Regions from separate parts of the Bartonella tribocorum CIP 105476 genome, predicted to be linked through region 2. Evidence: predicted binding sites of a transcription regulator. Region 2 holds the regulator's gene; the other holds the start of a gene.
The links. Region 2 encodes LexA, which represses DNA repair genes until DNA is damaged. Its sites were predicted from a motif close to TGTTCNNNNTGTGTTCNG; they were not measured.
Positions count from the first base shown of each region.

Region 1: the regulator LexA is predicted to act here: its motif matches at 7,207-7,224, upstream of recA (recombinase RecA).

Region 1 covers NC_010161.1:1,582,320-1,590,218, forward strand. The annotation lists gene BTR_RS07090 (RluA family pseudouridine synthase) at 1-433, opposite strand, end outside; gene BTR_RS07095 (glucan ABC transporter ATP-binding protein/ permease) at 668-2,455, shown strand; gene alaS (alanine--tRNA ligase) at 3,163-5,829, opposite strand; gene recA (recombinase RecA) at 6,038-7,081, opposite strand.
Region 2 covers NC_010161.1:1,230,852-1,238,750, forward strand. The annotation lists gene ttcA (tRNA 2-thiocytidine(32) synthetase TtcA) at 76-942, shown strand; gene rimO (30S ribosomal protein S12 methylthiotransferase RimO) at 1,489-2,802, opposite strand; gene lexA (transcriptional repressor LexA) at 3,271-3,984, opposite strand; tRNA gene BTR_RS05510 (tRNA-Lys) at 5,087-5,162, shown strand; gene BTR_RS05515 (septal ring lytic transglycosylase RlpA family protein) at 5,701-6,597, shown strand; gene BTR_RS05525 (D-alanyl-D-alanine carboxypeptidase family protein) at 7,562-7,899, shown strand, end outside.

The sequences.
Region 1 (7,899 bases), 350 kb from region 2:
CAAGACGATGAACCAAACGCGGCTTTTCACCTTTTTTATTGCGCCATACCTCAAGCATACTGTCTATATGACGTGTTAAACCAGAGCCACCTTGTACAGCGAGACCTGCTGGTTTGTTAAAAACAAAGACCTTTGGATCTTCATAGAGCAGCATTTTTTTCAAAATGGTCCCATCATCCTGCCCACGAAGTGTTTTATCCGTTATTGGAAGACTTATCATATTATCAAGAGGGAGAGGTGGAACACGAACAGACTGCCCCATACAAAGACGCGTATCGGCTTTAACACGTCCACCATCAACCCGTATCTGACCAGAACGCAACAATTTTTGCAAAGCTCCAAACCCAAGTCCTGGATAATGCACTTTAAACCAACGGTCTAAGCGCATTCCATTTTCGTCTGTCTCAACCTTTTTTATTTCTACGCCTGCCATGAAAGCTCCCTTACCTGATAATTTTTCCCTGCCCAATATTTTTTGCCTGATAATTTTATTGATCTATTTTTTCACCCTTATGAACACAAAAATTCATATTTTCGTTAGCTTTATCACACCATATTACAATAAGTATCCAAAATTGCCTTTTCTTAATGTTCAAATTTTATTAGCTAGAAATTCAAGTATTATAAAACAGCCTTTACGCTTAACAGCGAATGGAGGTCATTAACAGTGTCCTTATTCAAAACCTATACACGTGTTCTCAGTTACCTAAACAGAGAAAAAAATGCATCCCTTTTAATCTGTACCGCTAATGTTATGTTGGCTATTATCGCCATTGCAGAACCTATTTTATTTGGACACGTTATTGACTCCATTGCAGAAAAATCAGGAATCATCCCTACCCTCGCCATTTGGGTTTGTTTCGGTCTTTCCCATATTATCGCTTATGTCCTTGTAGCTCGTGGTGCAGACCGCTTAGCCCATAGACGCCGTTTAACGGTTTTAACAGAATCTTTTGAACGCATCATTGCCATGCCTTTAATTTGGCATCAACAACGCGGAACGTCTAACGCTCTCCACACACTTTTGCGTGCAATAGACTCCATGTCAACCATATGGCTTGATTTTATGCGCCAACATCTCTCAACGCTTGTCGCCTTATTGGTTCTCATCCCCACAGCCTTTCACATGAATTGGCGTCTTTCAATAGTCTTGGTTGTACTTGCCGTCATCTATGTCTTAATTGCACGTTTAGTGATGCGAAAAACAAAAGAAGGACAAGCCGCTGTAGAATGCTATCATCATAACCTTTTTAACCATGTCAGTGATTCAATCTCTAATGTTTCTATTGTACAAAGTTATAGCCGAATAAAAGAAGAAACATCCATACTGCATCAACATACAAATGCTCTACTTAAAGCACAAAATCCTGTTCTCAATTGGTGGGCACTCGCCAGTGGCTTAAATCGAATGGCTTCAACAGTTTCAATCGTTTGTGTTCTTCTTCTTGGAGCTTTTTTTGTTGCAAAAGATCAATTAAGAGTAGGTGAAGTCGTTGCTTTTGTTGGATTTGCACAACTTATGATTAGCCGTCTCGATCAAATGAGCAATTTTATTCATTGTGCAATATCCTCACAAGCAAAATTGCAAGAATTTTTTGAAATGGAAAACTCAACCTTCCCTATCAACGAACCACAAAATCTCCCTTCCCTCCAAAATGTTAAGGGAGCCATACAATTTCATCACGTTACTTATAAATTCCCAAATTCTTCTCAAGGTGTTTTTGACATTTCCTTTGAAGTGAAAGCAGGACAAACGATTGCGATTGTAGGACCAACAGGGGCTGGAAAGACAACATTAATCAATCTGTTGCAGCGCGTATACGACCCTACTTTGGGGCATATCTCCATTGATGGAATAAACATAAGCTCGATCAATCGCGAATCTTTACGCCACTCTCTAGCAACAGTTTTTCAAGATGCGGGTCTTTTCAACCGTAGTATTCGTGATAATATCTCAATAGGAAAAGAAAATGCAACAAACGAAGAACTTTGTGAAGCAGCAAAAATAGCAGAAGCGCACGATTTTATTCTAAAAAAAGCTGATTGTTATAACACAATGGTGGGCGAACGAGGATCTCAACTATCAGGCGGAGAAAAACAACGCTTAGCAATTGCACGCGCTGTTTTAAAAAATGCCCCTATTCTTATTTTAGATGAAGCAACAAGTGCTCTTGATGTTGAAACAGAAGCACGTGTCAAAGAGGCTCTTGATTGCATAAGCCATAACCGCACCACTTTCATTATAGCACATCGCCTCTCAACAGTACGCAATGCTGATATGATACTCTTTCTGGAAAATGGTTCCTTAATTGAAAAAGGACACTTTCAAGAATTGATCGATAAAGGAGGCCGTTTTTCTGAATTTTTAAAAGCAAGCGGTTTAGCAATCACACCACCAGAAAGAGAAGGAGAAAATGAAAACATCATCCCCTTACATGAAGCCATAGCATCATAAAAATCACACTCTTCACAAACCTCATGCAAAAAAATATCTCAATGCAAGACATTGCAAAAATGCTTTTTTCGTTTAAATGAAAAAAATTCTAAGAATGCCATAATCTATTTTTAATGCGGCAATAAATAGCACATAGAAAAACCTAAATTAATATAAATATTTAGTTTTATGCAGTATTTAATTGATTTATATCATTAATATACGTTTTGTAATTTGCAATAAAAAACTTTTCTCTTACACACAATCCACAAAGGGAACCAATAAAACGACTCTAAAAAAATGGACTTCTTATGAAGAGCGAGCAATAATTTAAGCAATCTGAAAGCGAGAAAACGATAACCTATAACTTCATAAGCTAAAAAAAACTGTTATGCAATAAATTTTGCGTTATCCTCTTCACAATTCCTCTTTTGAAAAAGGAGAGAGAGATTTCTTTTAAAACCAATATAATAGATACTATTCTTCATAAAAGGTATGATCTATCTATCTCACAAAAAAGCATGAAGATAAACAAAAGCAATGAAGCATCGCATAATCATCTCGCTAACGAACACTGTTTCTTTATCTTTACATCCTTACGATTTTATCTCTCTCTCAATGAGACGGTATCGGCATTTCAGCCAATACACCAGACAGATATTCGTAATTCTTAAACGCTCTTCCAACATAAAAATGTAAAAAACACTTATGAGAAAGGTTTTTATTTTTTAAGTTTTTTCAAGAAAATCTTTTAGTGCTGCAAAGGCTTCATTAGCTTTGTTCCCGTCAGGACCACCAGCCTGCGCCATATCAGAACGGCCACCTCCACCTTGACCACCAAGCACATTTGAAAGAATACGAACAAGATCAACAGCATTGAGTTTATCCGTTAAATCATCCGTAACACCAACAACAGCACTCCCTTTTCCATCTTCTGAAATAGTGATAAAAGCAACGACCCCAGACCCAATCTGTTTTTTCCCAGCATCAACGAGTGCCTTAAGATCCCGTGGCAAAATATTTTTGACAATGTGTCTCATAAAAGAAAGTCCATTGATGATGGTAATATCACCTTGACCACTTTCTGTTATTTTCCCATTCAACACCATTTTCTTGCGTACATCATTCAACTCTTTTTCAAATTTACGACGCTCATCAAGCAAACTCCTCACCCGTTCTTCTAAATCAGAAGAAGAAGTTTTTAAAAGATCGGAAATTTCACGGATACGTACATCTTGGCGACAAAGATAAAGACGCGCTGCTGCACCTGTTAAAGCTTCAATACGCCGCACCCCAGCTGAAACCGAACTTTCAGAAACAATATGAATCAAGCCAATATCGCCTGTTCTTTCCACATGTGTCCCTCCACAAAGCTCAATTGACCAATGCTTTTTTAATCCTCCCTGTTCAAGTGGCGCCCCCATAGAAACAACGCGAACTTCATCTTCATATTTTTCCCCAAAGAGTGCCATTGCTCCTTCAGAAATTGCCTCATCGACAGCCATGAGGCGCGTTGTCACTTTATTATTTTGCAAAACAATCTCATTGGCTAAATCTTCTATTTTTTTTAATTCTTCCAAAGAAACAGATTTTGGATGCGAAAAATCAAAACGCAACCGTTCTGGCGATACAAGAGAACCCTTTTGAGTCACATGAGATCCCAATACTTGACGTAAAGCCTCGTGTAATAAATGGGTAGCAGAATGATTGGCGCGGATTTTTTTACGACGCACAACGTCAACGGTTAATTGCACACAATCAGAGATCTTGGCATGACCAGATTTAACTTTTCCAAGATGAATAAAAACACCATCAGCTTTTTTCTGAGTATCATGCACTTCAAAAATAAAATCTTCACCAGAAATGATACCGCTATCACCAATTTGCCCACCAGATTCACCATAAAAAGGAGTCTGATTTAGCACAAGAATAGCTTTCTGCCCTGAAGAAACCTCATCAACAATTTTACCATCACACACAAGAGCTGTAATAATACCTTCAGCTTTTTCTGTTTCATAACCTAAAAATTCTGTAACCCCTACCTGATCACGAACGGAAAACCAAATTGTCTCTGTTACAGCTTCACCTGAACCAGACCAATGGGCACGGGCTTCTTCTTTCTGGCGTTCCATTGCTTTATCAAAGGCATCAACATCAACAGATATTCCACGACGCCGAAGCACATCCTGCGTCAAATCAAGTGGAAAACCATAGGTATCATAAAGCTTGAAAGCAACTTCACCATTTAAATGATCCCCTTCCTTAAGCTTGGCACTTTCTTCATTTAACAAACCTAGTCCCCGTTCAAGCGTTTTACGAAAACGTATTTCTTCTAATTTTAAAGTTTCCGAAATCAAAGATTCAGCTCGCACCAATTCGGGATAAGCTTGTCCCATTTCGCAGATGAGAGCAGGCAAAAGCTGCCACATTAAAGGTTCTTTAGCACCAAGAAGATGCGCATGACGCATAGCACGACGCATAATGCGACGTAAAACATATCCCCTTCCCTCATTGGAAGGAAGAACACCATCCGCAATCAAAAATGCAGATGAGCGAAGATGATCAGCAATAACACGATGGCTCGCCACAAAATCCCCCGTTGCCTTAATCCCTGTTATCTTTTCTGATGCTCCAATTAATACACGAAAAAGATCAATGTCATAATTATCATGAACACCCTGTAAAACAGCAGCAATACGCTCTAACCCCATACCGGTATCGATAGAAGGATGAGGCAAATCAACACGCTCTTCCTTAGAAAGCTGCTCATACTGCATAAAAACAAGGTTCCAAATCTCAATAAAGCGATCACCATCTTCTTCCATACTTCCAGGAGGACCACCCCAAATTTCATCACCATGATCATAAAAAATCTCCGAACAAGGACCGCAAGGACCTGTATCACCCATCGCCCAAAAATTATCAGCTGTCGCAATACGAACGATTTTCTCATCTGGAAGACCTGAGATTTTACGCCATAATTCAGCAGCAACATCATCACTCTGATAAACGGTTACCAACAATTTATCTTTTGGGAGGCAAAATTCCTTTGTTAAAAGATCCCATGATAAAAAGATGGCTTCTTCTTTGAAATAATCGCCGAAAGAAAAATTACCCAGCATTTCAAAAAATGTATGATGGCGCGCCGTATAACCAACATTATCAAGATCATTATGTTTTCCACCCGCACGAACACATTTTTGTGCCGTTGTAGCCTTTTTATAAAGATGCTGTTCAAGTCCAGTAAAAACATTTTTAAACTGCACCATCCCTGCATTTGTAAACATAAGTGTAGGATCATTGCGTGGAACAAGTGGACTAGAAGAAAGAACTTGATGCCCATTACGATGAAAATAATCCAAAAATGTTGACCGGATATTATTAACACTATTCATATATACACCTGCAGAATACCGCATAAAACCATAAAAGAAAAATCCCTCTCATTAAATATTCTCTTTGCCACGCATGGAGTCAATTTAATCAAAGAATGGACTATTTGTTCAAAAAAATTGAGAAAAAATGGCTGTATATTAAAAAACTTAAACAAATAAAAACAGAAAAAATCTTAAATGAAAAAATTATAGACGAAAAAACGCTCTATCAAATGACTTCATCGCCTTCTGTATTTTCTGACCCTGCATTTTCTAACAATTCAATCGCAATCAAACCTGCATTTTGACGCAAAGCCGTTTCAATTTCTGCCGCTATTTCCGCATGTTCGCGCAAAAACTGCTTCGCATTTTCACGTCCCTGCCCTAAACGTTGAGAATTATAAGAAAACCACGAGCCAGATTTCTCCACGATACCCACTTTGACTCCTAAATCAATCAATTCACCTAGCTTGGAAATACCTTCCCCATAAATAATATCAAACTCAACCTGTTTGAAGGGAGGAGCCAACTTATTCTTCACAACTTTAACGCGGGTCTGATTGCCAACAATCATATCCCGATCTTTAATAGACCCAATACGGCGAATATCCAAACGAACAGAAGCATAAAACTTTAAAGCATTTCCCCCTGTAGTTGTTTCAGGCGAACCAAACATCACACCAATTTTCATGCGAATTTGATTAATAAAAATCACCATACAGTTAGAACGAAAAATAGAAGCCGTAAGTTTTCGCAAAGCTTTGCTCATCAATCGCGCTTGTAATCCTGGTAAAGCGTCGCCCATTTCACCATCAATTTCTGCTCGCGGTGTTAAAGCTGCAACAGAATCCACAACAAGCACATCAACGGCACCAGAACGAACTAACGTCTCTGTAATTTCCAATGCCTGTTCACCGGTATCCGGTTGAGAAATGAACAAATTCTCTAAATCAACCCCAAGCTTACGCGCATAAATAGGATCAAGCGCATGTTCAGCATCAATAAAAGCACAAATTCCTCCCCCTTTCTGTGCCTCAGCAATAGCATGCAGAGCCAATGTTGTCTTCCCAGAACTTTCTGGTCCATAGATCTCTACAATACGCCCCTTCGGTAACCCACCAATCCCTAAAGCAATATCCAAGGATAATGACCCTGTTGGAACTGTTTCAATTTCAACAACTTGCTCTTTTTGCCCAAGACGCATAATCGAGCCTTTACCAAAAGAACGTTCAATTTGTGAGAGAGCAGCATCGAGAGCTTTTGTTTTATCCACGATTATATCCTTGACCGATTCATAATAATCTAACACTTCAAAGTGTACACTGTACTTTTAATTTAACTAAAGCCTTGAGTTTAGATGTTCACAGACTATTCCCATCTCTATCCCCACGTTATGTCTATAACATATCATGACCATCAAAATAAAGAACTGGCCCTCTTTGTTTTATGACACAACATAGAATCCAAATAAAATAATACTTCTATAGGAGAGCAAGTTAACACATTTATCTCTCTCTAGAAAAGCAACAATTTAAATTTCAACATAATGTTTAACCTTTCTCCTTCCCCCTTTAGTTAAGCCCCTAAAGAAAAAATTCTTCCCTTAATCACACAAAACACATCATCAATAAAAACAACCCCCTATTACATCAAAGAACAGAACACCTTTGTGTTGCATATCCACGCACTGGTTGGAAAAAAAACATCTTTCAACGCTCGTCACCCCCGTTTCGTGATAACGCCCGTAAATGATATACTGTAAAATCCATTGAGCACCAACATCTTTATGCTTGGAACAACTCAGTACGGCATCTTTACACCATGGCATACTTTTCCAGCCTCTAATATTGCGACAACTCATGATATTTGAAACGATTCATAAGGTCATTTTAGTTTTTTATTGTACAGTTTTTATCACGCGTTAATCCCGCTTGTAACGTACAAGCGAATGGTTTTGATTGATTAGATTTGGAATGAGAGGATCATACGGTATTTGGGGGCTCTCATTCAACATATAAAACAGTTAAATATCAATATAAATTAATATCTTACTCAAATTAAAATCACAAAAATAAAACAGCTTTAAGAGTT
Region 2 (7,899 bases):
ATATAAATGTAAGCTTTCTTTATATTTGTTTCTGTCTTTGCAAAATGATCTATTACTTGTGCAGGATATGGTATTATGAATGATGTTTCAGTTGAATATCAGGCAATAGAAGAAAAAGATGTGCTTTTGGCAAGCAAAGCAGATGATTGTCATCCAATATTTCGGCGTGCTCCTTCAAGTGTGGAATTTAATAAATTACGTAAACGGCTTTTGCGTCATATGCGGCAGGCTTTGGATGATTTTTCGATGCTCTCGACTGGAAAAAAATGGCTTGTCGCTTTATCGGGTGGAAAAGACTCTTATGGTTTATTAGCACTTCTTTTAGATTTAAAGTGGCGTGGTCTTTTACCCGTTGAAATTCTGGCTTGTAATCTTGATCAAGGACAACCAGGATTTCCTAAACATATTCTTCCAGATTTTTTGAGTTCTTATAAAATTCCCTATCGTATTGAATATCAAGATACTTATTCCATTGTTACAGATAAATTGGCACAGACACAGACATATTGTTCACTTTGTTCTCGATTGCGACGTGGCAATCTCTATCGCATTGCACGTGAGGAGGGGTGTTCTGCATTAATTTTAGGGCATCATCGTGATGATGTTTTGGAAACATTTTTTATGAATTTATTTCACGGTGGCCGATTAGCCGCTATGCCTGGAAAACTTAAAAATGATGAAGGAGATCTTTTTGTATTACGTCCTCTTGTCTATGCCGCTGAGGAAGATATGGAAAAATTTTCTCAAGCAATGCAATTTCCCATTATTCCTTGTAATCTCTGCGGTAGTCAAGATGGTTTACAACGCAATGCAATGAAAGAAATGCTGAAAAATATCGAAAGACAAATGCCAGGACGTAAAGATACAATGATTCGCGCTTTAGCGAATGTGCGCCCAAGTCATTTGCTTGATAAAAAATTCTTTGATTTTAAAACGTATTAATAAAAATGAGATATTAAAAAATAAGTTCAAATAGTTTAAGATAAGATACTTATTTATAATGATAATTTATTGCTTTGCAATTTAACAACCATAAGTGTTTTATTTGAAATTTTCTTATATTGTATCCATAAAACATCTCCTTGCATATCACAAACAGAGCTCTTGTGTGTATAAAACACAATTTAAAAAGCTTCCTTTAAATAACCAATGACTGTCGCAGTATGGAAAATGGGAAAATAATATGACCGTTGGTTTGCTCTTTTTTTAAAAGTAAAAATGAGAGAACCTTTTAGATTTTATTTTATCTTATTCTGTTGTGCAATAAAACATCTCGTCATTGAGAGCGTTGGATCAAAATGATATTAAGCGATTGATAAAAAAGTATTTTTAGAGTGTATAGCAAACATTGAGAGAGAGGATATTGTTCGTAAATCCTCATGAAGTGAATCACATAAATAATTGCACCCTATTGTAAGCAGTCGCTTTTTTGTAAATCCTCTCCAATGGGAAGCTTCATCATTGGAGATGGGCGGAAGTTAAATTTTTTCAAACTGCTATACCATAAAGGTCATAGGCATCCGATTGTTCGATTTTAACGGTGACAAATTCACCGACACGCAAAGGGCGTCGTGATGATATATGGACAACACCATCTATTTCTGGAGCATCGTATTGACTACGTCCTTTGGCAACTTTTCCTTGACTTTCGTCGATAAGGACTTGGAGTCTTTTTCCAATTTTTTTCTTTAAAAGATGTGTCGAAATTTGTTGTTGTTTTGCCATAAAACGATGCCAGCGATTTTCTTTTACGTCCTCAGGAATATTTTCTAATCCCAAATCATTTGCAACGGCCCCCTTTACTTCTTCATATTTAAAACATCCAGCGCGTTCAATTTTTGCATCTTCTAGCCATTCTAGCAGCATATTAAAATCTTCATTTGTTTCGCCAGGAAAACCAACAATAAATGTTGATCGCAAAGTAAGATCTGGACATATTTTTCGCCACTTTTCAATTCTACGGTTTGTTTTTTCCATAAGAGCAGGACGTTTCATATGGCGCAAAACAGTCGGTGATGCATGCTGAAAAGGAATATCCAGATAAGGGAGAATTTTTTTTGCAGCCATAAGTTCGATAACTTCATCCACATGGGGATAAGGATAAACGTAATGCATACGTACCCAAATACCCATATCCCCTAGTTCGCGACAAAGATCAAAAAACTTTGTTTTAATTGTACGATCTTTCCAAGAATTTTCGAGATATTTAAGATCAATACCATAAGCACTCGTATCTTGTGAAATAACCAAAAGTTCTTTTACACCCGCTTGTACGAGTTTTTCAGCTTCGCGAAGAACGTCACTAATGGGGCGTGAAGTGAGATCACCACGCAGCGTAGGGATGATACAAAAACTACACCTGTTAGAGCATCCTTCAGAAATCTTTAAGTAGGCGTAATGGCGAGGTGTTAAACGAATACCTTGGGGAGGAACTAAATCAAGAAAAGGATCATGAATTGGAGGAATTGCTGTATGAACAGCTTCTATAACACTTTCATAAGCTTGTGGTCCTGTAATAGCTAATACATTTGGATAGGTTTGACGAATAACATCAGGATCAGCACCAAGACAACCAGTCACAATAACTTTGCCATTTTCTTTGAGCGCTTCATCAATATTGGCTAATGATTCCTTTCGAGCAGAATCAAGAAAACCACAGGTATTTACAATAACGACATCAGCTCCTTGATGTTGACGCGAAATTTCATACCCTTCAGACCGGAGGCTTGTAATAATTCGCTCAGAATCTACGAGTGCTTTTGGGCATCCGAGAGAGACAAAACTAATACGAGGAGCTACCATGATAATCCTATAATTACTATGAACGACTGAGTTCCGCTTTTATTGACTTACAAAAGTAAAAAATGTTCTTTATTTTTATACATAATAAACTGTTACAAATTTATTTGATTTTTTTCTACAATATTTTATACATGCATACGATTTTAGTTTATTATACTGTAAAATATCATCATTGATGGGTGATGATATAAGACAGAATCCTTCAAAGCATTCAAGTTCTTTTTAGAGTACGTAGTGAATATTTTAAGCTTACTTGTCTAGCCTTGCATCAGTAAAAAACATAAAAGGGAAGAGGAGAAGTAAGACCTGCTCAATAAGAATTTGGATTGTTTATAAACCAAATTGGGCGGCATCCTTTGGCTGTTGGGAGAAAGTCAATTGCGTGTGGTGCAATATTTAAAAATACTCAATAGTTTTTTACTGCATTTTATTGGCATATGTATAGCGTACTATAAATAGGGTTGTTCTTTAATATTTGCGAATAAGGCCGGTAAGTTTGCCTTGTATTTCTACACGATCAGATTTGTATGTACGTACTTCGTAGTGAGGATTCGCGGCTTCTAATGCAACAGAGGTTCCTTTGCGTCGATAACGTTTTAATGTTGCCTCTTTTTTATCAATAAACGCGACAATAATTTCACCTGATATTGCTGTATTTTGTCGTTTCACAATGATCGTATCTTTATCAAGGATACCAGCCTCTACCATAGAATTATCTTTAACTTCTAATGCATAGTGCTCACCTGTATTAACCATATCGTGTGGGAGAGACAGTGTGCTTGTTTGTTGCTGTATAGCAGAGGCGGGAACGCTCGCAGAAATACGTCCCATAATGGGAATAGTGATATTTTTTATTTCTTCTGCCTCAAAGTTATCCGAATTAATCAAGTTTTTTGATATTTCCCTTTTATTTTTTTCTATCATACTGGGAGAAATCTTACGTGCTAGAGAAAGATTAAATGTTATTTTCTCAGGAAGTCGAATCACCTCCACTGCACGAGCACGATTGGGCAAACGACGTATAAAACCTCGTTGTTCTAAGGCTATAATGAGCTTATGAATGCCTGACTTTGAAGAAAGTTCTAAAGCATTTTTCATTTCTTCAAAAGAAGGAGGAACACCAGTTTCTTTTATATGATTGTGAATAAACAAGAGTAACTCATATTGTTTACATGTCAGCATTCAATGTTCCAATCAAAAGAATAAAAAAAGATTACAGTAAAAAATACGTGTATATATAATAATTCTACAATTTTTTTTCGCTAAATCAAAATTATTTGCTTTATTTTTGATCTTATAATTCAAGTTAATTAAGCAATATGTTTATTTAGAGACATATTTAATGTATGATAATTATAAAATTTTACTTTAATAAATTTATCAATAATATTGTTTATATATTATAAAACTATATTAATATTAAATAATATATGAAAATATTTCATAGCTCTGACTGAATTATCCTACACTAAATTTTATGATCGGAGTGTTATCCTTCTACTTTTTTAATATATCTACGTATTTTGTCATTTCTCGTATAAAAAGTTAAATAGAATACATTCTTGCAATAGCGTAACGGATCACTTTATATGTACTTAGAATCATTGTACGTAACTAAAAGTCACATCTTTAAGATGACATTGTTACTTATTCGCATATTTGTTTTTAAAAAGATATCTCTCGATATGCCTGCTTCTATCAAAATGATCTTGTAAATAACATAAAATCTATTGGGCAACGCTATCTTCACATCTCAACAGTCTATACCACCATACCATTTTGCCCAACCCTCATGTTGCGATAATTTTTTGTTATTGAAAGGAAATACAAGAGGCATTTTCATTTTTTTTAATCGTTTTATTCTTCTCCTTTTATTGAGATAAGAGAATAATAAATTATTATAAATCAAAATGTTATATTACAAACCTCTATTTATATTTGAAAATTGAAAACTAAACATAAAGATATAAAAATGAACTATAGTAAGGAGTATTTTTCCGCTCTACCCATGATTCTCAACAGCCCATGTGTGGATGAAGAGGGGCTTATTTCTTGTAATTTTAGCACTTCGAATCTATGAAATATTTTTATAGTTAGATTACTTCTCTATCGAGATTTCAAAAAGAAGATCAAAGGGTAGCTATACGATGACGAGGAAAGGAGAAAAAACGGAAAATTATTGATAACTGGAAAAAATAATAATATTTTTTTCAAAAGGTGTTGACCAAATGAAAAGTCAACCGTATGTTCCTTTCACTTTCTGCAAACTGGATAGCTTGTGTGAGAGCGCGTAGCTCAGCTGGTAGAGCAACTGACTTTTAATCAGTAGGTCCAGGGTTCGAATCCCTGCGCGCTCACCAACTTTAAATACTATAGAAAAGTTTGAGAATGTTTTCTGCTTTGATTATATCTAGTTTTTCGACTGTCTCAATTTTTTGGTTGATTCTATAACTAATCATTTGTGATTAGCTGTTTTGGTATAGAATGCTCTCCTATCTAATCCAAAAGTGCTTTAAACTTGCGATACAACTAGACCTGCGTTGATAGCGCATGTGGCCGCTCGTTTTCGCAATTCATGTTTTTTTTAATAGCCGCTGTATTACATGAACCAAGCTGGTAAAATCATTATACTTATTCACAGTTTATATTATAATATGATTTTCTATAACATATTGATTTATCTATTTTTTATTTTTTAACATCTCTATATAGTACATTTATTTCTTATGAAAATTATAAAATGGTTAACAATGTGTTAATTTTTTGATAAAAGGAGCGAATTCAAGGGTGGTGTATGCGCGAGGGATATCATTTAAAAACGTGAACTCTCCTCTCGCGTACAAAAAGCGTGACGTGGTTTTTACAGTAGTACTTAACAAAAATAAGTGGACTGAATAGATGCCTTCAAATAGTAAAAAGAAATTTACTTCTATTATTAAACCGACATTTCAATTATTTTCCATGATCGTTATTTCTCAGTCATTGGTGTCTTGTTGTGCAAGCGAAACTATGCATTTTTCAGTAAAAGATTCCTATCAGAATAAACCAATTGACGTAAATACTTCTGTTCTACCGAAACAAATGCCCAATAGGAAAAATCAATCAGAAGAAAAAAAGCGTGGGCGGGCGGTTGTTGGTAAACCTTACCAAATAAAAGGAAAGTGGTATTATCCTGAAAATGATCCAACGTATAAACGTGTTGGCGAAGCATCATGGTATGGTTCAGATTTTCATGGACGTTTAACGGCCAACGGTGAAATTTATGACATGAATCTTCTGACTGCTGCTCATCCTACAATGCCTTTACCTAGCTATGCTCGTGTTACTAATTTGAAAAATGGATCTTCACTCATTGTGAGAGTGAATGATCGTGGACCTTTTATGAAAGACCGTATCATTGATTTATCAAGGCAAGCTGCAGCAATACTTGGTTATGTGGATAGGGGAGTTGCAGATGTTAAAGTGGAATATATTTCTGAAGCACCCATTGGCTACTATGATGGTGCATATTTAATGGCCTCTTATACTCCTGGAAATTCTGCCTCATATTCATTAGCGTCAGAAAATGTTTTGAAAAAAAGGGAAACTGTTTTGTTCAAGGAGCGCAATACAGGAAACAAAGAAGAATTAGCTAAAACAGTTTCTGTTTCACAGGAGCAAAGCGATAAAACCGTTGTAGTGAAATTACCAGAAATTGGTCCTATTATGGTTGATAAGCCGGTACCATTCGATCAAGTTGCGTCTATAAATAAGCCAAACAAAAGAACAAAAGTCAATTGGCTACAATTGTTTTAAGGAACAATGTATTGATTTTTAATCAATATTTTTTTCAAATAAAAAAGTCGAGGGTGAGCGTTATTATTTAATAATTTAATATGTCTCTCCAATCCATTATCCAGATCTTCCTGTATGGCAGTGCTTGCTGATAAAGTGTGTATTTTTCTGCTGTCACAGCTTTTTCCAAATGAGGGTAAGCGGACTGTGTGAGTCTGTTTGTGTACTTTAAAACAACTATACAATCTGATTGGAAAAGAATGTAAAGTCTAAAAAGCGGAAAGACATTTCCTTTTAATTCGGCTTTGCAGTCTTTGAAGGCATACAAAGTAGTACCTTATCAGGAGATTACGCATGGTTCACGCTTTTTTATCCATTTCTTAATGGAGTAACCCCCTTCACGTAAATTAAAAACCGTCAAATAAATACACTTTTTGTATTGCCAATTCACACGTGCTCATTTTTCATTTTAAAGAGGCATGTATGATTCTCAAACCCATTTTATAACAGCGTTTGTGAATAGTAGAACTATTAAGCCATTAGGCATCATTTTTTACACGTATGAAGATATAAACCGATACCATCATACATTTATGCAAAGCTCTTATGTTTTTTCAATAATCCTTTAGACTTAAGAGATTTATAAAAAGTATTTTTACTCTCTCTTTAGTAATCCTTCCCCCTATACTAACTTTTCTTATGAATGTTAAAAAAGCGATTTTAATTGTTTCAAAGAAGTGAGATGATGAGAGAGTCTTATAGTATTTTTGTCAGCTTAAAGTTAAAGAAGTAAAATTTTATCATAAATAAATCAATGTACTAGAAATATAAAACATAAAAAGTATATCATTTTACTTTTGCTCATGCTGAATGAAAATAAAACCTTTTCTTGAGTTGTCAAGAATTCCTCAATTTGCGGAAATAAGAAATTTTTTTCCTATATAATGGTTTTTTATGCTGATCTTTGAACGGGAGGAGCGGCTATATGTATACAACATTAAGGATCTTATTGAGCTTATGGGGGATATTGGCATTTAACACGTGGGGGAGAGCGCAAGATTTTCAAATTTCTGCCTCACAAGTGTTGTTACTCGATGATAATACAGAGACAATACTTTATGAAAAACAAGAGTGTACTTCTTTTTTTCCTGCTTCATTAGTAAAATTGATGACGGCGGAAGTCGTCTTTCATCAATTAAAAGAAGGATTGTTAAAGAATACCCAAAAATTCAAGGTTAGTGAAAATGCTTGGCGTAAGGGTGGGGCACCTTCCGGTACAACCACTATGTTTGCAAAAATAAAGACAGAAATCAATATTTCTGA